Regions from separate parts of the Catellatospora chokoriensis genome, predicted to be linked through region 4. Evidence: riboswitches for the same ligand, from Rfam matches in the RefSeq annotation. Region 4 holds a riboswitch; each other region holds the start of a gene.
The links. Region 4 has a riboswitch for cobalamin ahead of HAV39_RS13560 (acyl-CoA thioesterase). Riboswitches for the same ligand answer to the same signal wherever they lie in the genome.

Region 1: it holds a riboswitch for cobalamin, as region 4 does, so the genes downstream of both, HAV39_RS19735 (ribonucleoside-diphosphate reductase subunit alpha) here and HAV39_RS13560 (acyl-CoA thioesterase) in region 4, are expected to answer to the same signal.
Region 2: it holds a riboswitch for cobalamin, as region 4 does, so the genes downstream of both, HAV39_RS19405 (VWA domain-containing protein) here and HAV39_RS13560 (acyl-CoA thioesterase) in region 4, are expected to answer to the same signal.
Region 3: it holds a riboswitch for cobalamin, as region 4 does, so the genes downstream of both, HAV39_RS19460 (CbtB-domain containing protein) here and HAV39_RS13560 (acyl-CoA thioesterase) in region 4, are expected to answer to the same signal.

The regions. Positions count from the first base shown of each region.
Region 1 covers NZ_JAAOTI010000012.1:196,787-202,502, forward strand. The annotation lists gene HAV39_RS19720 (AfsR/SARP family transcriptional regulator) at 1-1,955, shown strand, start outside; gene ftrA (transcriptional regulator FtrA) at 2,039-3,022, opposite strand; gene HAV39_RS19730 (rhodanese-like domain-containing protein) at 3,118-3,594, shown strand; cobalamin riboswitch at 3,772-3,961, shown strand; gene HAV39_RS19735 (ribonucleoside-diphosphate reductase subunit alpha) at 4,337-5,716, shown strand, end outside.
Region 2 covers NZ_JAAOTI010000012.1:119,511-125,226, reverse strand. The annotation lists gene HAV39_RS19415 (cobyrinic acid a,c-diamide synthase CobB) at 1-300, opposite strand, end outside; gene cobO (cob(I)yrinic acid a,c-diamide adenosyltransferase) at 462-1,076, opposite strand; gene HAV39_RS19405 (VWA domain-containing protein) at 1,105-3,297, opposite strand; cobalamin riboswitch at 3,462-3,625, opposite strand; gene HAV39_RS19400 (trypsin-like serine protease) at 3,847-5,283, shown strand; gene HAV39_RS19395 (M14 family metallopeptidase) at 5,379-5,716, shown strand, end outside.
Region 3 covers NZ_JAAOTI010000012.1:133,189-138,904, reverse strand. The annotation lists gene HAV39_RS19490 (sensor histidine kinase) at 1-827, shown strand, start outside; gene HAV39_RS19485 (roadblock/LC7 domain-containing protein) at 824-1,252, shown strand; gene HAV39_RS19480 (TAXI family TRAP transporter solute-binding subunit) at 1,246-2,220, shown strand; gene HAV39_RS19475 (DUF6790 family protein) at 2,299-2,832, shown strand; gene HAV39_RS19470 ((2Fe-2S) ferredoxin domain-containing protein) at 2,939-3,274, opposite strand; gene HAV39_RS19465 (CbtA family protein) at 3,271-3,996, opposite strand; gene HAV39_RS19460 (CbtB-domain containing protein) at 4,008-4,247, opposite strand; cobalamin riboswitch at 4,278-4,473, opposite strand; gene HAV39_RS19455 (sirohydrochlorin chelatase) at 4,502-5,482, opposite strand; partial or broken gene HAV39_RS19450 (precorrin-8X methylmutase) at 5,663-5,716, opposite strand, start outside.
Region 4 covers NZ_JAAOTI010000007.1:311,998-317,713, reverse strand. The annotation lists partial or broken gene HAV39_RS13570 (aldehyde dehydrogenase family protein) at 1-433, shown strand, start outside; gene HAV39_RS13565 (LLM class F420-dependent oxidoreductase) at 611-1,699, opposite strand; cobalamin riboswitch at 1,882-2,102, shown strand; gene HAV39_RS13560 (acyl-CoA thioesterase) at 2,221-2,742, shown strand; gene HAV39_RS13555 (LysE family translocator) at 2,739-3,359, shown strand; gene HAV39_RS13550 (hypothetical protein) at 3,311-3,655, shown strand; gene HAV39_RS13545 (alpha/beta fold hydrolase) at 3,908-4,768, opposite strand; gene HAV39_RS13540 (ferredoxin) at 5,250-5,716, shown strand, end outside.

The sequences.
Region 1 (5,716 bases), on a different contig from region 4:
GCGGCGTGAAGCCGCGGCAGCTGCTGGCCACCCTGGCGCTCAACCACGGCCGCACCGTGTCGGTGGACCAGCTGATCGAGGTGCTGTGGGGCGAGGACCCGCCCCGGTCCGCGCTGGCCAACGTCCAGACCTACGTCAGCGCGCTGCGCACCCGGCTGGGTGAGGACCGGCTGCGCCGCCAGGCGCCGGGATACCGGCTGGAGCTGGACTGCGCCGAGCTGGACCTGCTGCGCTTCGAGGAGTATGCGCGCGGCGGCGACCCGGCCAGCCTCGACGCGGCCCTGGACCTGTGGCGCGGCGAGCCGGTGGAGAACCTGCCCGCGTCGCCGCTGTGGCGCGCGGAGATCGACCGGCTGGTGGAGCGCCGGCGGTCGGTCCGGCAGACCCGGGCCCGGCTGCGCATCGAGGCCGGGCAGCCGGCGGCGGCCGTCGACGAGCTGCGCCGGCTGGTCGCCGAGGAGCCGCTGCGGGAGGAGGCGTGGTTGCTGCTCGTGACCGCGTTGCGGGACGCGGGGCACCGGGCCGAGGCGCTGTCGGCGTACGCCACCGCGCGCCGCACGCTCACCGAGGAGCTGGGCGTGGAGCCGGGCGAGCCGCTGCGCCGCCTGCACCGGACGCTGCTGGTCGAGCAGGAGGGCCCGGCGGTGCTGGGCGCCCGGTTGGACGGCGCGGCCGCGCTGGTGCTGCGGGGCCTGGCCCAGCTGGGCATCGCCGCGACCCCGGCGTGGGTGCCGGCCGCGCTGCTGGACCGGCCTGACGCGACGGAGGTGCTCGACGCGCTCGACCGGGCCCGGCTGCTGCGGCCCACCGGCACCGACGAGCTGGACCAGCCGCGCTACGGGCTGCCGGTGCTGGTCGGGCTGCTGGCCCCGGACCTGCCGGGGGAGGCGATCGGCGCGGCCCTGACCCGCGCGCTCGGCGGCTACCTGGCCCTGGCCGAACGCGCCGCCACCGGCCTGCCGCCGCAGGTGTTCGGCCCCGGCGTCACCGTCGCGGCGCGCTGGCCGGTGCCCGGCGCGGCGGAGTTGTGCCACGATCCGGTGCGCTGGTTCGCGACCGAACGGGAGGCGCTGCTCGGCGCGGTCGAGGCGGCCGCGGCCAACGGGCTGTCCGATCTGGCCTGGGAGCTGGCCCACGCCATGGTGGCCTGGTGCGACATGGGCGGGCACACCGCCGAGTGGGAGCAGACGCACCGCACCGCGCTGTCGGCCTGCCGGGCGCAGGGCAACCTGCTCGGCGAGGCGGTGACCCTGCGCGGGCTGGGGCAGCTGCACCTCTACCGGGACCACTACGAGGAGGCGTCGGAGGCGTTCAGCCGGTCCCGGCTGCTGTTCGCCCGGCTGGGCAACCTGTGCGGGCAGGCCGCGGCACTGGCCGGGCTGGGCACCGGGCACCGCATCCGGTCCGAGCACGACGAGGCGCTGGACTGCTACCGGCAGGCGCTGGAGGCCTACCGGCTGCTCGGGCACCGGCACGGGGAGGCGTACTCGCGCGGGGCCCTGGGCATGGTGTGGCTGGCCAAGGGCGACCTCGCCGAGGCGTACCGCGACTTCACCGCCGGGCTGGCCATCGCCGAGGAGATCGGCGACGGGCACCGGGCCGCGCTGCTGACCCGCCAGCTGGGCCTGGTCCGGCTGCGCAGCGGCGATCCCGCCCACGCGCGGGCCGACCTGATCGCGGCGCTGGACCGGTTCGCGGTGCTCGGCGACGCGCACTGCGAGGCGTACTGCCTGACCGACCTGGCCGAGCTGGAGGCGCCCGAGGTCGCGGTGCAGCGGCTCACCCAGGCCCTGGAGATCTTCGAGCGGATCGGCGACCGCCGCGCCCAGGCGCAGACCGCCCGCCGCCTCGGCGAACTCCACCGCGGCGACGAGCGCTTCGGCCTGTCCGACGCCTACCTGGCCGAAGCCCGCCGCCTCCAGTCCACCGTCGAGTTCTCCCGCACCCCCCTGTGAAGCAAGGAAGGGCACCTTCTTATCGCTATATGTAGAGGAAGGGCACCTTTTTAACCTCCGGACCACGCCTGGCTGCGAGGACGTCAGCGGCCGCGGAAGGTCCGCCGGTACGACGACGGCGAGGTGCGCATGCACCGGCTGAAGTGGTGTCGGAAGGTGGCCGGTGAGTCGAACCCCACGGCGGCGGCGACCTGCTCGACGGGGGAGTCCGAGGTCTCCAGCAGGGGCAGGCTCGCCGCCACCCGCTGGTCGATGAGCCAGCGGATCGGGCTGGTGCCGGTGTGCCGGGCGAAGTGGCGCAGGAAGCTGCGCGGCGACATGCGCGCGTGCGCGGCCAGCAGGTTCACCGTGAGCGGCTCGGTCAGGTGGTCCAGCGCCCAGGCCATGGCGCGGGCCACCCCGTCGTCGTCGATCACGTCGCGCACCGGCAGCTCGATGAACTGCGCCTGCCCGCCGTCGCGGTGCGGCGGCAGCACCAGCCGCCGGGCCACCGTGTTGGCGATCTGCGCCCCGTGGTCGCGGCGCACCAGGTGCAGGCACAGGTCGAGGCCCGCCGCGCTGCCCGCGCTGGTGATCACCTGGCCGGTGTCGACGTAGAGCACGTCAGGGGTGACCTCGACCAGCGGGTGCCGCTCGCGCAGCAGCGGGGCGTACTTCCAGTGCGTGGTGGCCGCGCGGCCGTCCAGCAGGCCCGCCGCGGCCAGCGCGAACGCGCCGGAGCAGATGGAGACCATCCGCGCGCCCCGGGCCGCAGCCGCGCGCAGCGCCTCGACCAGCGCGGGGGAGACCTCGGCGCGCACGTCCGCGACCCCGGGCACGATCACGGTGTCGGCGGCGGCCAGCACATCTAGGCCGTGCCGGGCGGTGATCGAGAAGCCGCCGACGGCCGGCAGCGGCTCCGGGGACTCGGCGCAGACGTCGAGCTCGTACCAGGCGAGGTCGAGTTCGGGGCGGGGCAGGCCGAACACCTCCACGACGCAGCCCAGCTCGAAGGGCGCCATCCCGGCGAAGGCCAGCACCGCGATCCGGTGCCGGGTGCGGGTCTCCAGTGCCACCGGCGTACGCATGGCGAGATCTTAGCGGACAGCGGCGTTCTCGCCACTTCTGAGCGTCCCGCCTGCTCGACAGGATGGAGTCAGCGATCGACCAGAAGGAGCCGCGCATGTCCACCGCAGTCACCACCTCCGCCGTGCTCAGCACGCCCCCGGCCGCCGCCGACGTGGCCGCCGCCCACTTCGCCGCCCGCCTGTCGTTCGAGGCCGACGTGTCCGACGTGCACGCCGACCTGGCCTCGGGCACGCCCGGGTTCGTGCTCGTCGACTCCCGCTCGCTGGAGGCCTGGGAGCAGGGCCACCTGCCCGGCGCGGTGCACCTGCCCACCGCGCAGATCGCGGCGCGCGCCGCCGAGGTCGTGCCGGCCGGCAGCGTCGTGGTCACCTACTGCTGGGGGCCGGGCTGCAACGGCGCGACCCGGGCCGCGCTGGCCTTCGCCCGGCTGGGCTACCAGGTCAAGGAGATGCTCGGCGGGTACGAGTACTGGGTGCGCGAGGGCTTCGACACGCAGACGTTCCTCGGGCTCCGCAAGCACGATGTGGACCCGCTGACGGCTCCCGCGAGCGGTGCGGCCTGCGCCTGCTGAACCGGCGCATCGACATCGGTGAGGGTGGGCCATTGACGACACGCCGAGCCTATATGGGGGCGCTTTCACCGGAGTGCCACTAGATGTAGTGTGAGGACATCGCTGGTCCACCCCTCCGGTCCCCCTCGGGACCGGGTCTCGGGGTGCGCGCGAGCTGCCGCAGGGCGGCCCGCGCAGAGGGAATCCGGTGCGATTCCGGAGCTGCCCCGCAGCGGTGAATGGGAACGAAGCCGTCCCGCGCTCCTCCCGCGAAGAGGGGTGTGGACAGCACTGGGCCGGTCCGGCCTGGGAAGCGACGGCGTAGGGGGTCCACGGCAGCACGGCGTCCAGCTGTGCGGCCCGGCCGTGCCCATGAGCCCGAAGACCTGCCGGCGTGCGCGCCGCGGACCATTCCGCGACGCGCCCCGATCCATCCGCGCCCGAGCCCGGACGCCGCCACGCGGCGTACAGGGCCGGACCCGGTCCCGCAGCGTCGCACTCGCGACCGCCGGGGAACCGGGGATCCGTCGGCGTGGGCAGGGACGGGACACCGGGCCGCGCGGGATGGTCCACGGTGGACGGCACGCACCCTGGGCCATCGGGGTGGTCGCTGTTCGCGTGCTCTCCCGCGCTTCGACGAGGGGGAGCGCACGCCTTGACCAGCACCACCTATCACGGCACCACCGGTGCCGCGGCCGATGCCGCCGCGGGCACAGCCGACACGGGCCTCGGCGCAGCCGGCACGACGGCCGCGAGCGCGGCCGTGACGCCCACGACGTCGCTGGCGGGCCTGCTCGCCGCAGCCGCGCGGGGGCTGCCCGACGTGGACCACACCACCGTGCTGAACCCCGTGGCGGCCGGCGTCTGGCCCGGGGCGACCGAGGCCGACCTGCGGCTGCGCGCCATCGAGACGGCCGCCGCCCTGGTCGCGCAGGAGCCGTCGTACAGCCGCCTCGCGGCCCGCCTGCTCACGGTGCACGTCGCCGCGGAGGCGGCCACCCAGGGCGTGACCGACTTCCCGAGCTCCGTGCGTGCCGCGCACGCCGCCGGGCTGCTCGCCGACGACCTGGCCGCGTTCGTCGCGAGGCACGCCGACGAGCTGGGGGAGCTCGTCGACCCGGCCGCCGACGAGCGCTTCGAATACTTCGGGCTGCGCACCGTCTACGACCGCTACCTGCTGCGGCACCCGGTGACGCGCAAGGTGCTGGAGACGCCCCAGCAGTTCCTGCTGCGGGTGGCCTGCGGCCTGATGGGCGAGGTCGGCGACGCGGGCACGGCCGGCCGGCGGCTGGCCGGCAGCACCGCCGAGGTGGCCCGGCTGTACGCCATCCTCAGCCGGCTGGCGTACCTGCCCAGCTCGCCGACCCTGTTCAACGCGGGCGCCCGGCGTCCGCAGCTGAGCAGCTGCTTCCTGCTGGACTCGCCCCGCGACGAGCTGGAATCGATCTACGAGCGCTACGGCCAGATCGCGCGGCTGTCGAAGTACGCCGGGGGCATCGGGGTGGCGTGGAGCCGGATCCGGTCCCGGGGGTCGCTGATCCGCGGCACGAACGGGCTGTCCAACGGCATCGTGCCGTGGCTGCGCACGCTCGACGCGAGCGTCGCCGCGGTCAACCAGGGCGGCCGCCGCAAGGGCGCGGCCTGCGTCTACCTGGAGACCTGGCACGCCGACCTGGACGAGTTCCTGCAGCTGCGCGACTCGACCGGCGAGGAGAGCCGGCGCACCCACAACCTGCACCTGGCCAACTGGGTGCCGGACGAGTTCATGCGCCGGGTCGAGGCCGACGCGAGCTGGTCGCTGTTCGACCCGAAGGACGTGCCCGAGCTGGTCGACCTGTGGGGCGACGAGTTCGACGCCGCCTACCGGGCCGCGGAGGCCGCCGGTCGCGCGGTGCGCACGGTCGCTGCCCGGGAGCTGTACGGCCGCATGATGCGCACCCTGGCGCAGACCGGCAACGGCTGGATGACGTTCAAGGACGCCGCCAACCGCGCCTGCAACCAGACCGCGGTGCCCGGCAACACCGTGCACCTGTCCAACCTGTGCACCGAGATCCTGGAGGTGACCAGCGACGGCGAGACCGCGGTGTGCAACCTCGGCTCGGTCAACCTGGCCGCCCACCTCGGCCCGGACGGCGTCGACTGG
Region 2 (5,716 bases), on a different contig from region 4:
GCCCGACCGGCCGTCGTAGAGGCCCATCACGCCCTCCACGACCGCCACCTGCGCCCCGGCCGCCCCGTGCGCGAACAGCGGCGCGACCAGGTCCTCGCCGACCAGCGACGGGTCCAGGTTGCGGCCGGGCCGCCCGCAGGCCAGCGAGTGGTACGTCGGGTCGATGTAGTCCGGCCCGACCTTGAACCCGGCCGCGGTCATCCCCCGCGCCGTCAGCGCCGCCAGCAGCCCCGTCGCCACGGTCGTCTTCCCGTGCCCCGACGCCGCCGCTGCGATCACGACCCTGGGCACCCCTACCATGACCTGTCCGTTCGCGACTGCGGGGCTCGCTTCGCTCGCTCCTCGCGCTTCACCATGACCTGTCCGTTCGCGACTGCGGGGCTCGCTTCGCTCGCTCCTCGCGCTTCACCATGACCTGTCCGTTCGCGACTGCGGGGCTCGCTTCGCTCGCTCCTCGCGCTTCACCATTCGATCCCCGCCTGGCCCTTGCGTCCCGCGTCCATCGGATGCTTCACCTTGCCCATCTCGGTGACCAGGTCGGCCAGCTCCAGCAGCGGCGGCGCGGCATACCGGCCGGTGATGACGACGTGCTGGGAGCCGGGCCGGGCACGCAGCGTGTCGACCACGTCGGCGGTGTCCACCCAGCCCCAGTGCATGGGATAGGTGAACTCGTCCAGCACGTAGAAGCCGTAACGCTGCGCTGTCAGGTCGCGCTTGACCTGCGCCCAGCCCTCGGCCGCCTCGGCGGCGTGGTCGCGCTCGTCGCCGGGCCGGGCCAGCCACGACCAGCCCTCGCCCATCTTGTGCCAGGTCACCGGCGCGCCCGCGCCCGACTCGTCGTGCGCGCGGCCCAGCGCCCGGAACGCCGCCTCCTCGCCGACCCGCCACTTGGGACTCTTCACGAACTGGAAGACCGCGATCGGCCAGCCCACGTTCCAGGCCCGCAGCGCCATCCCGAACGCCGCGGTCGACTTGCCCTTGCCGATCCCGGTGTGCACGGCCAGCACCGGAGACTTCCGGCGCTGCCGCGTGGTCAGCCCGTCGTCGGGCACCGTCTCCGGCTTGCCCTGCGGCATCAGCGTTCTCCCGTCATCCGCACCGTCATCACGCCGCCCTGCGCCGGTCGCGGCGCGCCACCCCGGCCAGGCCCTGGGCGGTCACCTCCGCCAGCGGCACGTGCTCCGCGCCGAGCCGCGCGGCCAGGCGGGCGGCCAGCCCGAGCCGGACCACCCCGGACTCGCAGTCCACGACCACGGCCGACACGCCGCCCGCGGCCAGCCCGTCGGCGATGCGCATGGCCTCGCCGACCGGGTCGGCCCCGGCGGTGGCCCGACCGTCGGTCACCACGATCAGCAGCGCTCGCCGGTGCGGGTCGCGCAGGCGCTCCACCCGCAGCGTGTGGGCTGCCCGGCGCAGGCCGGCGGCCAGCGGGGTGCGTCCGCCGGTGGGCAGCTCGCGCAGCCGCGCCGCGCCCGCCTCCACGCTGGACGTCGGCGGCAACGCCAGGGCCGCCTCACTACCCCGGAAGGTGACCAGGCCGACCTTGTCGCGCCGCTGGTACGCGTCGAGCAGCAGGGACAGCACCGCGCCCTTCACCGCGCCCATACGCCGCCGGGCCGCCATCGAGCCGGAGGCGTCCACGCAGAACAGCACCAGGTTGGACTCGCGCCCCTGCCGCACCGGCTCGCGCAGGTCGGCCGCGGCCAGCCGCAGCGGGCCGCCGGGGGCCCGGCCGCGGGCCTGCTGCTGCCGGGCCGCGGCCCGCACGGTCGCCGCCAGGTGCAGCGCGGTCAGCGTGCCGCCGGGCACCCGCGCGCCGACGGTCCGGCCCATCCGGGTGTACGCGGGCGAGCGCCGCCCCGCCGCCCCTTCCCCGGTCCCCTTCACCGCGAACAGCCGCGCCCGCCGCGGCGCGGCCGCCTCGGCGTGCTGCTGCCCCGCGGACGCGTAACGCCCCTCGTCGACCCCGTCCCGCTGCCGCGTGTCCCCGTGCGGCACCGGCCGCAGCGGCGTGCCGTCCTCATCGGGGACCGCACCACCGGGCCCGCCCTGCCCCGGACCGCCGTCCGGCCCGTCATCGTCGGGCCCGTCCGGCCCGTCGTCCGGGCCGGAGCCGTCGCCGTCCAGGTCGCCGTCACCGTCCCGCTCGGCCGCGCCGTCCGAGCCGCTGCCGAGGCCACCGTCCGGGCCGTCGCCGCGCCGGTCGCGGTCGTCCGCGTCGTCGGGCCCGCCAGGGTCGCCGCCGTCACGGGCTCCGTCGGCGTCCGCGGGCGGGGGCGCGCTGTTCAGCGCGTCCTCCAGCGCCTGCTCGTCCAGGTCGGGGGCGTCGAACGGGTCGCGCCGGCGGCGGTGTGGCAGGGCCAGCCGGGCCGCGTCGCGCACGTCCTGCGCGGTGACCCGGTCCCGGCCGTGCCAGGCGGCCAGGGCCAGCGCGGCGCGGGCCACCACCAGGTCGGCACGCAGCCCGTCGACCTCGAACGTGGCGCACACGTGGGCGATCCGGGTCAGCTCCGCGTCGGGCAGCCCCACCGCGGGCAGCCGCCGCCGGGCGATGTCGATGCGCTCGGCCAGCTCGGCGTCGGCGTCGGCCCAGCGCGCGGCGAACGCGGCCGGGTCGGCCTCGTACGCCAGCCGCCGCCGCACCACCTCCACCCGCTCGCGCGGCTCGCGCGGGGCGCGCACCTGCACCGCCAGCCCGAACCGGTCGAGCAGCTGCGGGCGCAGCTCGCCCTCCTCCGGGTTCATGGTGCCGACCAGCAGGAACCGGGCGGCGTGGCGCACCGAGACGCCGTCGCGCTCCACGTACGCCTCGCCCATGGCGGCGGCGTCGAGCAGCAGGTCCACCAGGTGGTCGTGGAGCAGGTTCACCTCGTCGACGTAGAGCACGCCGCGGTGCGCCGCGGCCAGCAGGCCCGGCGAGTACGCGGCCTGCCCCGCGGTGAGCGCGCGCTCCAGGTCGAGCGCGCCGACGAGCCGGTCCTCGGTGGCCCCGACGGGCAGTTCGACCAGCCTGGCGCGCCGGACAACGACGCCCTGACCGGCGTCCTGACCGGCGCTGTGCGGCCCGTCCGGGCACGCGCCGTAGGGCGACGCCGGGTCGCAGCCGAACCGGCACCCGGCGACGACGTCCATGCTGGGCAGCAGCCGGGCCAGGGCGCGTACGACGGTGGACTTGGCGGTGCCCTTCTCGCCGCGCACCAGCACCCCGCCGATGGCGGGCGAGACGGCGTTGAGCAGCAGGGCGAGCCGCAGGTCGGCCAGGCCGACGACGGCTGCGAACGGGTACGGCGGGGTCATGTCCCGCCCAGGCACGAGCCCATGCGCGAGTCCTCTCCGCGGGTTTCCTCGCCCGCGAACTCCGCCGGTGGCCCGTCCCCGCGGCGCGCCGGAACGGCGCACCACCGAGGGCCGCCCTCCGGCGTCGGTGACGTCACGACGCCGTGCGGCGTCGCGAGCGGCCGGAGTGTCCTGGCTCCCGGATCGACGCTTCCCCTCGGCCTTCCAACCGTGTCAACGGCCGTGGCCTGGTGCCGAAACGGCACGCGTCATGCCGACGGCGCCGTTCGGGAGGGGTCGCTCCCCGGTGACAGTGGCGGGACCGCCCCGGATTCGCACCGGGTTCCTCCACTGCCGCTCACCGGTCATCGTGACGGACGCGGTGCGCCGCGTCAAAGCGGGTCGCCCGTCCGGAGGCGAGTGTCACGGCCGCGGCTCGCCGCGACATCAGTACGTAACAATCAACTTCGATATTGCTATGTATCGTTGTCTTCCGCTAGCTTCCAGGGAAACTCTCCGGCGATCCGGCGCCAGAAGCGCTCGGCGCCGGGTGGACCTTGGGAGGATCCTGTGCGGAATTCACTACGAACGGCACTGCGTGCCGGCGCGATCGCGCTGGCCGGTGCCATGCTCGCCCTGGGCTCGGCCGCGGTCCCGGCGCAGGCCGCGCCGGCCGCCGACCCCGGCCCGATCACACCGCAGGTCGTGGGCGGCACCCCGGCCGCGCAGGGCGAGTTCCCGTGGATCGTGCGCCTGTCCATGGGCTGCGGCGGTGCGATGTACACCCCGAGCCTGGTGCTCACCGCGGCGCACTGCGTCGGCGCGACCGGCAACAACACCTCGATCACCGCCACCTGGGGCGTGGTCGACCTGCAGGATCCGACCCGGACCACCCGCACCTCCAACTACGTCTACCGCGCGCCGGGCTACAACGGCAACGGCAAGGACTGGGCGCTGATCCGCCTGTCCAGCCCGATCACCGCCGCCCCGCTGCTGAAGATCGCCACGGACACGTCGCTGCACAGCGGCAACTTCCAGGTGATGGGCTGGGGCGCCGCGACCGAGGGCGGCGGCCAGCAGCGTTACCTGCTCAAGGCGCAGGTGCCGTTCATCAGCGACACCCAGTGCCAGGGCGCGGGCGGCAGCTACTCGGGCCTGATCTTCAACGAGGAGATCTGTGCCGGCAACTACACCTCCGGCGGCGTGGACACCTGCCAGGGTGACTCCGGCGGCCCGATGGTCAAGCGCAACGCCAGCAACGAGTGGATCCAGATCGGCATCGTGAGCTGGGGCATCGGCTGTGCCCGCCCGCAGAACCCGGGTGTGTACACCGAGGTCCGCTACTTCGCCACCGACATCTACAACGCGGCGGTCTCCCTCGGCGGGGCACCGGGCGGCGTGTCCGTCACCGGCCCGGGCAACCAGTCGACCACCGTCGGCAACGCGGTCACCCTGAACAGCTCCGCGTCCGGCGGCACGTCGCCGTACAGCTGGTCGGCCAGCGGCCTGCCGGCCGGCACGTCGATCAACTCGTCGACCGGCCAGATCACCGGCACGCCCAGCACCGCGGGCACCTACACCGTCACCGTCACCGTCAACGACAGCGCCGGCGGCACCGGCACCGCCTCGTTCACCTGGACGGTCAACCCGGTCGGCAGCTGCGCGGCGGCCACCAACGGCACCGACGTCAGCATCCCCGACAACAACACCACCGGCGTGTACAGCAACATCACGATCTCCGGCTGCACGGGCAACGGCTCGACGACGTCCAAGGTCGAGGTGCACATCGTGCACACATACAAGGGTGACCTGATCGTGGACCTGGTCGCGCCGGACGGCTCGGTGTACAACCTGCACAACCGCTCCGGCGGCAGCACGGACAACATCGACACCATCTACACGGTGAACCTGTCCTCCGAGGTCAAGAACGGCACCTGGCGCCTGCGCGCCCGCGACGCCGCCTCGATCGACACCGGCTACATCAACTCCTGGACGCTCACCCTCTGAGTCCGTCGCACCACCCCGGGCCCGGCTCCGCGACCAGCGGGGCCGGGCCTTCCGCCAGAACTCGCGCCTCCACCTACCCCCTCGGAGGTAATCCCGTGCGCAGACTCGCGCTAGTCCTCACCGCGCTGGCCACCGGCGTGGCCCTGATCGTGCCCGGCCCGGCCGGCGGCGCGCCCGCCGACGACCTCACCCTCGCCGGATCCCAGCAGTACAAGGTCACCGGCCCGAGGACCTTCGACGACCGCAACGCGGTCGCCGGCACCGGAGCGGCGATCGACCTCATCGAGCACGGCATCATCTACATCACCGCGAACGCGGCCGAGGCCGACCGCATCCGCCGCCTCGGCTTCGGCCTGGAACTGCTGCCCCCGCCGTCGTCGCGGGTCACCGGACCGAACGCGGTGCCGCTGGACTTCCCGTCGGCCGACGGCGG
Region 3 (5,716 bases), on a different contig from region 4:
CGAACAGCCGCGTGCTGGTCACCACCAGGCGCGGGGTGGACGGGCTCACCATCAACATCTTCGACGCCGGCATCGGCATGCCGCCCGGACAGCTGCAGGAGATCAACGAGCGGCTGATCCGGCCGTCCATGCTGACCAGTGAGCTGGCCCGCACCATGGGCCTGCTGGTGGTCGCCCGGATCGCCGCCCGCCGCGGGATAACGGTGCAGCTGCGCAGCAGCCCCGGCGGAGGTACCGTGGCGCTGGTGCTGCTGCCGACGGCGCTGCTGGCCCCGCCGCACAGCGCGGTGAGCAGGCTGACCGTCACGTCCGGCAATGGGAACCTGCCCGACGGCGAGACGCTGCGCACCCGACGTCCTGGCGCCCGCCCGGCCGCCGCCGCACCGGCCATGACCGCACGACCGCCCATCCCCGCGCCGCCGTCCGCCCCCAGCCCCACCGGCCCACCGTCCGCCGTCCAGTCCCCCGCCCCGACCCCGTCCACGTCCCCGACCCCGACTCCGTCCACGTCCATGCCAGCGCCCGCCGCCACCTTCGCGGCAGCCGCCGACGCGCCGACCCAGGCGATCCCTGGGGCCCGGCAGGCATCCCCCGACCGACCTCCGCTTCTGCCCTCCGGCCTGCCCCAGCGCCGCCCCGGCGACCTCGCGTCGCCCGGCCGCGCAGCCACCACCTCCTCCCGGACCGACAGCTCCGGACTGCTGGACCCCGAAGCGGTCCGGGCCCGGCTGTCCGGTCTGGCCGGCGGTATCGCGGCCGCTCACCGCGAACTGGCTCGTGAGCAGCGCCTGTCAGCCCCGCCAGCAACGAAGGAAAGCACTCGATGACTCAGAACCCCGCGCAGCTCGCCGGCGCCGACGAGATCGGCGGCCTCGACTGGCTGCTGACCTCCTTCGCCCAACGGATCGCCGACGTCACCTATGTGCTGGCCGTCTCTGTGGACGGCCTGACGATCGCCCACTCGGACGGGCTGCGTCAGGATCTGTCGGACCAGCTCTCTGCCATCACGAGCGGGATGGCCAGCCTCACCATCGGCGCGGCGCGCTGCCTGAGCAGCGGCCAGGTGCGCCAGACGGTGGTGGACATGGACGAGGGCGTACTCCTGATCATGGCGGTCCGCGACCGGGCGTTCCTCGCCGTGGTGGCCGCGCCCGGCTGCGACCTCGGCCAGATCGGCTACGAGACGGCGCTGCTGGCGCACCGCGTGGCGTACGCGCTGGAACCGGAGGCGCGGGTGGACGGCCAGTGGTGAGGCGCCGCCGGCTGGCCCTGCTGCTCTGCGTGCTGCTCGCCCCGGCGCTCGCCGCCTGCACGGCGGAGGCCGAAGCGGCGGCACCGGCCTGGCACGGCGGCACCCTGACCATCGGCACCGGCCCCACCAACGGCGTGTTCAACCAGGTGGGCGGCGGTTACGCAGATCTGATCAACCGGCACCTGCCGGGCTACGAGGCCCTCGCCCCGCCGACCAACGGCGCGGGCGAGAACCTGCAGCGGCTGGCCATCGACGACGTGCAGATCGCGTTCACGTTCGCCGACGTGGCCGCGGACGCCGCCGCCGGCAAGGGCCTGTTCGAGGGCAAGCCGGTGCAGTTCCGGGCGCTGGCCCGGGTCTTCAACGGCCAGACCCACCTGGCGGTGCGCCGCAACTCGGGCATCACGTCCATCAAGGATCTGAAGGGCAAGCGGGTCGGCACCGGCCCGCAGAACTCCGGCAGCGAGGAGGTGGCGGTCCGGCTGCTGACCGTCGCCGGCCTGGACCTCAAGCGCGACATCACTCAGGTGTCGGCTTCGCTGTCGCAGATGACGTCCTCGATGCGCACCGGCGACCTGGACGCGATGTTCTACTCGGCAGGCCTGCCGACCACGGGCATCCAAGGGCTGTTCGATCAGTCGCCGGGGGTGTTCATGCTGGTCCCGCTCGACGAGCTGGGCCAGGCCGTCAGCAAGGCGCACCCCGACATCTACGCCCCCGGCACCATCCCGAAGGGCATGTACGGCCTGACCGCCGACGTGGACACCATCGCGGTGCCCAACCTCGTCGTGGTGTCCGCGGACATGCCCGACGAGGTCGCGTACCGGCTCACCCAGCTGCTCTTCGACCACCAGGACGAGCTGGCCGCGGTGCACCCCGAGGGCGGCAACTTCAGCCGCGACATCGCGCCGCTGGTGTCGCCGTTGGAGCTGCACCCGGGCGCGAAGCGATTCTACGGAGTGTCCTGACCGGGCGCGGCGGAATCGCAGGACAAGACCCCTTCCGGACGGCCCCGGCGTAACGTCGGAGCCGTCCGGAGGTGTGTGATGCCGTTCTTCGCTGCCATCTGGTTCACCGTCGTCGTCGGCTGGCTGATCCACGTCGCCGTGGACAAGCACCCGGGTCGGCGTACCAAGCACCGCGTCGTCGAGCTCGCCCTGCTGTGGATCATGGTGGCCGGGGCGGGCATCTGGGGCCTGCTGGGCGGGCTCAGCCACATCGGCCCGACATCCGATCAGACCGCCGAGCAGATCGGCTACACCCAGTCGATGTTCCAGTGGGAGGTCGGCTGGGGCGACATCGCGGTGGCCGTACTGGCGATCGGCTGTGCCTGGCGGCGCTTGCGCGGCACCTGGCTGACCGCCGCGGTGACCGCGCTGGCCATCTCGTTCTGGGGCGACGCCTGGGGCCACTTCAACCAGTGGGTGTTCCACGACAACCACGCGCCGGCCAACGTCTGGGCGCTGCCGTCGGACATCCTGATGCCCCTGCTCGCCATCATCCTGCTGGTCATGTACCGCCGCGGCGCCCCCGCCCAGTCCTTCGAGCAGGCGTCCGCGGCCGTGCCCACCCGCCCCTGACCGCCAAGGTCACTCGACTTGCCAGGCACATGGGCGAATGCGAGCTCAAGATACGCACAGGTGCCTGGCAAGTCGGACGATCACCGCGCCGCGCGGGCGTGGCCGGTCAGGTCTGGCCGGGGGCCTCGATGACGTACGGGATCAGAGCTACCGGGAGTTCGGCGGCACCCGGCCCGCCGGCCGCGGCCCAGGAGGCGACGTACTCCACCGTCGCCTCGTCGAGGACGCCGCCCAGCCACACCGGGCGGCCGCCGTCGCGGCGACCGGACGGGCGCGGGTGCACCACCATCACGTTGGAGTGCTCGCAGACGTCCAGGCACTGCGCGATGCGCACCCGTACGCCCGCCTTCTCCAGCTGCCGCAGCTGTCCCTCATGATCGGTGTCCGGGTGCTTGGCGGTGCCGCAGCAGCAGTCGCGGCACACCGTGACCCTCGCCTTCACGCGGCCGCCCGCACGGCGGCGCTGTCCGCGACCGCGCCGGCCCGCAGCCCGGCCAGCCCGAACCCGACCCCGATCCCGGCCCACAGCACCACCGAGGCCAGCAGCGACAGCAACCGGAACGACCACAGCAGATCGGCCGGCGTGCTGATCTCGTCACCGGACGACGGCAGCGTGAACAGCAGGGCGAGCCCGACCAGCACCACCCCGACCGGGGCCAGCTGGCGCAGCGGCAGCGCCGCCCCGCGCTCGGCGAGACGGCCCGCCAGCAGGCCCGCCGCGGACACCGTGGCCAGCCCGATCGCGATCGCGGCCAGCCAGGTCACGGTCCGCGCCTGCTGGGTCGCCTCGCTGCCCACGCCGGGCGGGTTGGTCGGGTAGCGCAGGAACGGCAGCAGCGCCACGCCCAGGAAGCCCGCCCCGGCCAGGCGCAGCGCGCGGCCCCACGGGTCGGCCCCGGGATCGCGGCGGTGCAGCACCGCGTACACCAGGCCGAACAGCAGCCCGATCGCCATCCCGGCCAGGATCACCGAGACCAGCATGCCGACGTGCTGCGTGTCGCGGCTGAACAGCTCCGCGCCGTGGCCTTCACCGGCGTTGGCGTGTTCGAGGGCGATCGCCCGGTCGATGACCGGCTCGGCGAGCACCAGGGACACCACGGCGGAGAGGGCCCCGGCGCACGCACCGGCCAGCCCACCCCGCCCCATCAGCGAGAGCAGGGACATGTCCGCCCCGCTCAGTGGCAGTTGGCGGCGAACAGGTGCCGCCCGTCGTGGGACAGCTCGTGCAGGTAGTTGGCGCTACGGGAGAGCTCCCCGTACACCGGGGACAGCAGTGCGCCCTGGTCCAGGAACACCGCGTAGAGGATGAACAGTGCCAGTGCGACGAGCACACCGGCGATGACCTGATCCCGCAGCCGCCCCGCGATTCCGGCCGTCTCCTGCGACGGCACCGCGGGCGTCGACAACGCACCCATGAGAAACCTCCTCCTCGGGGTTCACCGCCCCGAACTGGACAACGACGGGTCAGTGTCCTGACTCCCGGGTGGATGGAACTTCGTCGCGCTTGCCGCGCCTTCCAGCCGCTGCGGCGGCCGTGGCTCGTGCGGGGCGCTCCCCGGTCACAGTGGCGGGACCGTCCCAGATTCTCACTGGGTTCCTGCGCACCGTCGTCTGATGTGAACTTGTTGCCCTCACCATGCCAGCTGCGCTCGCCGGCCGTCAAACCTTCTCAAGGGTGACGGTGATGAATGTCCGCGTGAAATACGCCGTGGTCGTGGCTGTGGCCGTGCTCGTGGCTGTGGCCATGGCTGTGGTCAGGGCGGTGATCATGGCTGTGCCCGGCGTCACCGGGGTGGTGGTGCGGGGTCTGCGGGGCGCCGACCCGGTCCTCGAAGCCCGGCAGGCTGACCCGGTACACACACGAGTCGCAGTTCATCCGGATGTCCCCGGCCAGCGCCTCGCCATAGCGCTCGATCAGCAGGTCGGCCAGGGCGTCGGTGTCGCCGAGCACGTCGGCGCAGCGCACGTCCACGTCGGGGTGCACCGCTGCCCAGGCCGCGGCCTGCTCGGCCACCCGGCGCGGCAGCACCCCGGTGAACAGGAAGTACGGCAGCACCACGATCCGGCGCGCGCCCAGCGCCGTGCAGCGGTCCAGCCCCGCGGGCACGCCGGGCGACGCGAGGGAGATGAACGCGTACTCCACCCCGGCCACCCGGGCCGTCTCGGCCAGCAGCCGGGCGGCCCGCGCCACCTCGGCGTTCGCGTCGGGGTCCGTGGAGCCCCGGCCGACCAGCAGCACCATCGCGCTTTGATCGGGATCCGCCGGATCGGCCTGCGCCTGGGCCAGCCGCTCCCGCAGCAGCGCCAGCACGGTCGGGTGCGCGCCGAGCGGGCGGCCGTAGGACACCGCCAGGCCGGGGTGCCGCAACTGCTCGCGAGCCAGCGCCGCGGGGATGTCGCCCTTGGCGTGCCCCGCCGCGACCAGCATCAGCGGCACGGCCGCCAGCCGGCGGTGCCCGCCCGCGACGAGCTCCGCCACCGCCTCGCCCAGCGGGGGCGGGGACAGCTCGATGAAGCCGCCGCCGACGGTCACGCCGCGCGGGGCGAGGCGTTTGCCGACCCGCTCGGTGAACGCGCGGAACTGCTCGGCGCCGTCCGTGTCGGACGTGCCGTGCCCGGCTATGAGCAGCGCGGGCGGGGTGGTGGTCACGGTCTCTCCTCCAGGGGTTGTCCAGGTGGCATCGATAGCGAGCCTGCGGGCAGGTCGGACCGCCTAGGGCTCCCGCGCGCCCGGCTGCCGGTCCTGGCCGTGCCGCGGCGAGTCCGGCCCGGCCAGGGCGAACGGTCCCTCCCCGCCGGGCGAGGGTTCCGCAGGTGCCAGGGGGTCGCCGTAGAGCAGGGCGTTCACGGCTGCCGCGGCGACGGCGGAGCCGCCACGGGCGCT
Region 4 (5,716 bases):
GCGGAGCTGGGTGGACGAGGCCGTCGCGGCGGGCGCGAAGGTGCTGGTCGGGGGCACCCGCGACGGCGCGAGCTACGCCCCGACCGTGCTGGCCGAGGTGCCCGCCGACGCCAAGGTGGCCTGCGACGAGGTGTTCGGGCCGGTGCTCGTCGTCTCCACGGTGGACTCCGACGCCGCCGCGTTCGCCGCGGTCAACGACTCGGCGTTCGGTCTGCAGGCGGGCGTGTTCACGAGCAACCTGCAGACCGCGTTCACCGCGCACGCGACGTTGCAGGTCGGTGGCGTGATCGTCGGCGACGTGCCGTCGTTCCGCGCCGACCAGATGCCGTACGGCGGCGTGAAGGGCTCCGGCACCGGCCGCGAGGGCCTGCGCAGCGCCATGGACGACTACACCGACCCGCGGGTCCTGGTCCTGACAGGTATTCAACTCTGACCGCATCCTGCGGCCCCGATGCCGCGCAGTGACCCACCCGCGTCGCCAGCCGGCGGGTGACCACACTCCGATGCGCGATCGGGCAGCCGCCAACGCGCCCCTGACCGAAGACGGCGTTCACTGCGCACGGTGGTCATCGACAACTCCACATGTCCAGGAGCCCGCGCAAGTCGTTCGTCAGTCCGCTAGAACGCCGAGGTCGCCGGCGGCCCGTATCACGTCGCCGAGCAGCCCGAGCCATTCATCCACGTCGGTGGCATCGAGGCCGATGCCGACCCCGAGTCCCTGACCACCCGCGAAATACACCTGGCTCGCACCGGCTTTGCGGGCGGCCACGAGATCTTCGGCGACCTCCTTCGGCGACCCGCCCAGGAACGGCCGGTTCGACCCCATGGGCGTGCGGGTGATCTGTACCGGGAACGGCTGCTGGTTGATCACGGTGAGGTCCTTCGGGTCGCGACCTGCCTCACGAGCAGCGGCATGGAAGGCGGATACGACGTCGCCCAATTCCTGCGCCGATGAGGCGATGGGGAGCAGCCCGTCGGCGATCCGGCCGGCGCGTTTGACGGCGGCCGGCGTCATCGCGGCCATGAGCACGGGAATGTTGGCCTGTACTGGTTTCGGGTTCACCTCCGACGGCGCGATCTGGTAGAACTCACCGTCGAACCGGACCGGGTCGGGGGCCCACGCCGCGCGCATCGCCGCGATGACCTCCTCGAGGCGGTCGCCCCGGCGGCTTCGCGACACGTTCGCCGTGTCGAACTCGTGGTGCTGCCAGCCCGCACCGACGCCCGCGAGCACCCGCCCGCCGCTGAGCCGGTCCAGGGTGGCGAATCGGCGAGCAAGCGTCACGGGCACGTGCAACGGCGCGATGATGATTCCGGTGCCCAGTTTGATTCGCTCGGTGACGGCCGCGACGTAGCTCAGGGTCTCCAGTGGCTCGTACACCGAGCGGTAGACCTCGGGCACCTGCTGTGGCTCACCACCCGACCACAGCGTGACGTCGTCGATCGGACGGAGCAGACGTTCATAGGTCCACAGGGCGGCATAGCCCAGCCGCTCGGCTTCCTTGGCGACCTTGACGATCGTCTCGGGCGAGGTCTGCGGGCCGGACGTGGGCAATGCGAGACCAAGTTCCATGTCGTTCTCCCCGAAGATGCGGCTGAAATCGGTGCGGCAGACAACACGGACGCCGATGTCCGCCCACCGACCGTTTTCGGTGCTTCTGCCCTGACTTGAAGGGAACAGTTGGTTCGACAGGCCCATTCCCACGATGTGGCACAAGCCGCACGGCAAGGCGAGGCCAATGGGATACCGAGACATGAGCTGGGCGGAAAGACCTCGCTGCGCAAGGCGACGAATTCATCCCGTCAATGCCGGGCATGGAGACCAGGCGGCCGTGATCGGCGACACCGGCTCGCCGCTGGGTCGTCACGGTATCCGGCCGTTATGCTCTCGGCGGCGCTGGTTCACCCACAGGTCCTGGTCCGGTGGGTGTCGTAAGAGGGAACCCGGTGAGAGTCCGGGACTGCCCCGCAGCGGTGAGCGGGAACGACCGCCGTCAACAAGCACTGGGCCGCAGGGCCTGGGAAGCGACGGCCAGTAGGTGATCGGACGGTGTCCGGTCCTGCCCGCGAGTCCGAAGACCTGCCCGTGCCGCGCACACGCCGTGTGCGCCGCCGCCGGCCTCGCGGGTGGGCCTGGGCAGGGAGAGGTGTGTCGTGCTGCCCTGCGCCGGGACGCTGCGCGTGGTGCGGCGGTGTGGTTCTCGAGGGAGGGACACACCGGTGACCGCCACCGCACTGCGCCCGGCACTGGCCGGGCGACCCCCGGCAGCTTCCGAGCTGACCTTGTCGCAGATCATGGATCAGCACCACACCAATCTGATGGGCACCGTGCACGGCGGGCGCATCCTCAACCTCATCGACTCCGTGGCCGGGGTCGTCGCGGCCCGCCATTCCGACGGGCCGGCCGTCACCGCCGCGATCGACGAGACCGCGTTCCTGCAGGCCGTCCGCGTCGGCGACGTCGTCCATGTACGAGCCCGCATCACCTGGGCCGGGCGCTCGTCCATGGAGGTCGCGGTCACCGTCACCGCCGACCGGTGGGACCGGTCCGTGCCCGCCACCACCGTGGCCACCGCGCACCTGGTCATGGTCGCCGTCGACGACCTCGGCCAACCGCGGCCGATCCCACCGCTGCTGCCGCAGACCGACGACGACCGCCGCCAGTACGAGCAGGCCGAGATCCGACGCCGGCACCGCCTCGCGCTACGCCGGGCACTCACCACACACGGCGGGACGGCATGATGAGCCTCCTGCCGGTCGAGGTGCTGGTCGGCTACCTGGCCGCGATCACCCTGCTCATGCTCACCCCGGGCCCGGACATGATGTTCGTGCTCGCCAACGGCGCCCGCTACGGCACACGCGCCGGGATGCTCGCCGCCGCAGGTGTCGCAGCTGGAGAAGCGGTGCACATCAGCGCCGTCGTGGCCGGCCTGGCCGGGTTGGTCGCCGGATCGCCGCCGGTGTTCGAGGCGATCCGGTACGCCGGTGCCGCTTACCTGGTCGTGCTGGGCGTGCAGGCACTGCGCCGCCCCGCGACCGCCCCCACCGGCGTCGCGGCGGAGGGGTTCAGCGGCCGGGCGGCATTCGGGCGCGGCATGGTCACCAATCTGCTCAACCCGAAGATGATCCTGTTCAGCCTGGCGTTCCTGCCCCAGTTCGCCGATCCGTCGCGTGGACACGTCACTGCCCAGCTCATCACCCTGGGCGTGCTGTTCATCGCCGTGCAACTGGCCGTCGACGTCAGCCTCGGCGCCGCAGCCGGGCGGCTGGCACACCGGCTGCACGCGTGGCAGCGGCAGATTCAGCGCGGATGCGCGGCGGCGTTCATCGGGCTGGGCATCAAACTGGCGTTCTTCTAGACCGTGCAGAAGGTGCTGCGGTCGGGATCGGCTCGCCGCAGCACCGGGTCACAAGCGTCACCACCTCGCACATCTGCGCCTGCGTCTCGCCGTCTACGCTGCCGGGAGGTGACCACCAACTGATCTTCATTCGCATCACCGACAGCGTGATCACATCGCCGCCGTGTTCACAGCTGGGGGCTGTGTTCGAGTCGGCGTTCGAGGCATGGCTGCGTGCCCGCGATCTGCGTGCCTTCTGTGCCGAGCTGAGCTCGCTACCTGCCGAACAGCGCGATCTGTCGGCGTGGGTGGAGTGAGGCCTGGCCACAGCCGATGACATCGAGCCGACGGTGAGCGCGGCCACTCTGGCGAAGACCTCCTTCGACGTGCGGCCCGAGCACTTTGCACCGAGGCCATGCCAAACGCAGGCGCGGGAAGGTTTCTACGCCGAATAAGGCGAGTGCGGCGACGGAAGCCAGGAGTCGCCTGCACCGGGAATGTGGGGGCCTATCTCGGTATCGGCCGGGCCGTGCCGATGCCTGGACCCGGCGTACTCACGCGCAGAATTCTCAACTGCGCGGCGGGTCGACGACCTCGGCGATGAGGTTGGCGACACCGTCGAGGTGTTCGGGTGTGGTCAGGTGGCCCATTTTCGGGAGGACTCGCAGGTCGAGGTTCATGCTGCGCCGCACTGCTGGTGCCAGCCGTCGTGGCGGAAGGAAGCGGTCGTGCTCGCCTACGCCGACAACGCAGGGCCGCTGCGCGCGGTCGGTCAGCAGTTGTGCGGGCAGGGGTGGCGGGGCCAGCGTAGTGCGGCAATTGGCAGCCACGAGCGTCATCCACTCCACCTCAGTCTCGGGCGGGTTCTGGCCGGATGCGACGAACAGCCTGAGCATGCTGCGGGTGCGGTCGACGGTGGGTCGGAGCAGCCACGCCGCCGACGCTGACGCCAGTTTCGGGTCGATCGTGAGCCGGATGTATCCCGCGGGCGAGATCAGAGCGCGGGCTGCGATGCGGGGAGAGGAGGCCGCGAGGGCGACTGCCGCGCCCAGCGAATTGCCGACCAGCACGACATCGTCCATTTGCGTGAGCGCCAGGATCTCCTCCAGGACGCGGCCGTACCAGGCCAGCCGGGCGCGCCGGGGCCGGTACTGGTCGCTCAGTCCTGGCTGGCCCGGCAGGTCCACGATGGTGGTCGGCCAGCGGGCCGACAGTGCACGCAGCCACGGCAGGGCTGCTGCCGCGTTGGATCCTGTCCCCGGGACCATCAGGATTCGCGGTCGTCCGGTGCCGGCCGAGGTGAGCTGTATCCAGCCGGCACCGGTGTCGAGTGCCATGGTGGAGATCGGGAAATCCGCGCCCGCCAGAGCTTGCGAGCACCACTGCTGCACTGCCCGTCGACCGCGCTCGCTCTTGTATACGGCCTGCATCGTGCCAGTGTGTGGGGTGGTTCGTGGTTCGTCCAGCGTGCCGATGGCGGCCGTCCGTCCATGGCTGGTCATTGCGTTGCGTCGTCGCGGCCGCCGCGGCTCAGGGCCGCTACCGCTACCGGTGCCACACCGCGACGTGTCGTGGCCCCTAGCGCGCGCCTACTGGGCTGGCCCGAAGGCGAGCCCGTGCCGTAGTGCCGCCGCCCGGCGCCAGTAGGCACGCTGGCTGACAGTGACGTTTGGCCCCGGCAGGGCACTTGATGGTGGCCCAGAGAGAGCATTTGCGGCGCGTTGTGACGGCCGGAGCCGACCAAACCAGTCGTTGACCGCGTGTCGGCTGGAAGGGGGAAGCACGTTGGCCATACCGACTCGGAGGGAGAGTGTCCGTTCTCGGAATTCCTGATCCGACCGTCGGCGAGGTCTCCGGTGGGCGTCCCCGGTCGGCCGGGAACATGCCGCCCATGTCGGGCAAGATAGGGCGATGATCGACTACTGGGACCCGCTGCCCACAGCCCGGCGGTTGGTGGAGAGCTTCAATGAGCCCGCCGAGGAGCTGTTCACCGGACGCTGGGAACAGCGGAACTGGCGCAACGTCCCAGGACCTTTCTACGCCGGTGAAACCGACAGCCTGGCCATCGGGCGGTTGGACGCAGCAAACCACATCTGCTACGACGACGATCTGGGTGGCGGGTTCGGATCCGAGTTCATCTACCGCCAGCCGGCAAACGAGCGCGAAACCGAGGCCGTGATCCACGGCTGCCGGTTAGAGCTCTACCGGGGCTACAACTGGGACGGCAACGACCACTGGACCACGGAGACCGTACGCGGGTGGTGGCGGGACCGAAGCCGGGTGCGGCAATGGGCTGTCGCCATCGCCGCCGACTGGGGAGCCGACACCCACCCGCATTGGGGCTACAACGCCGACCCCAGATATCTGGGCCACTATCA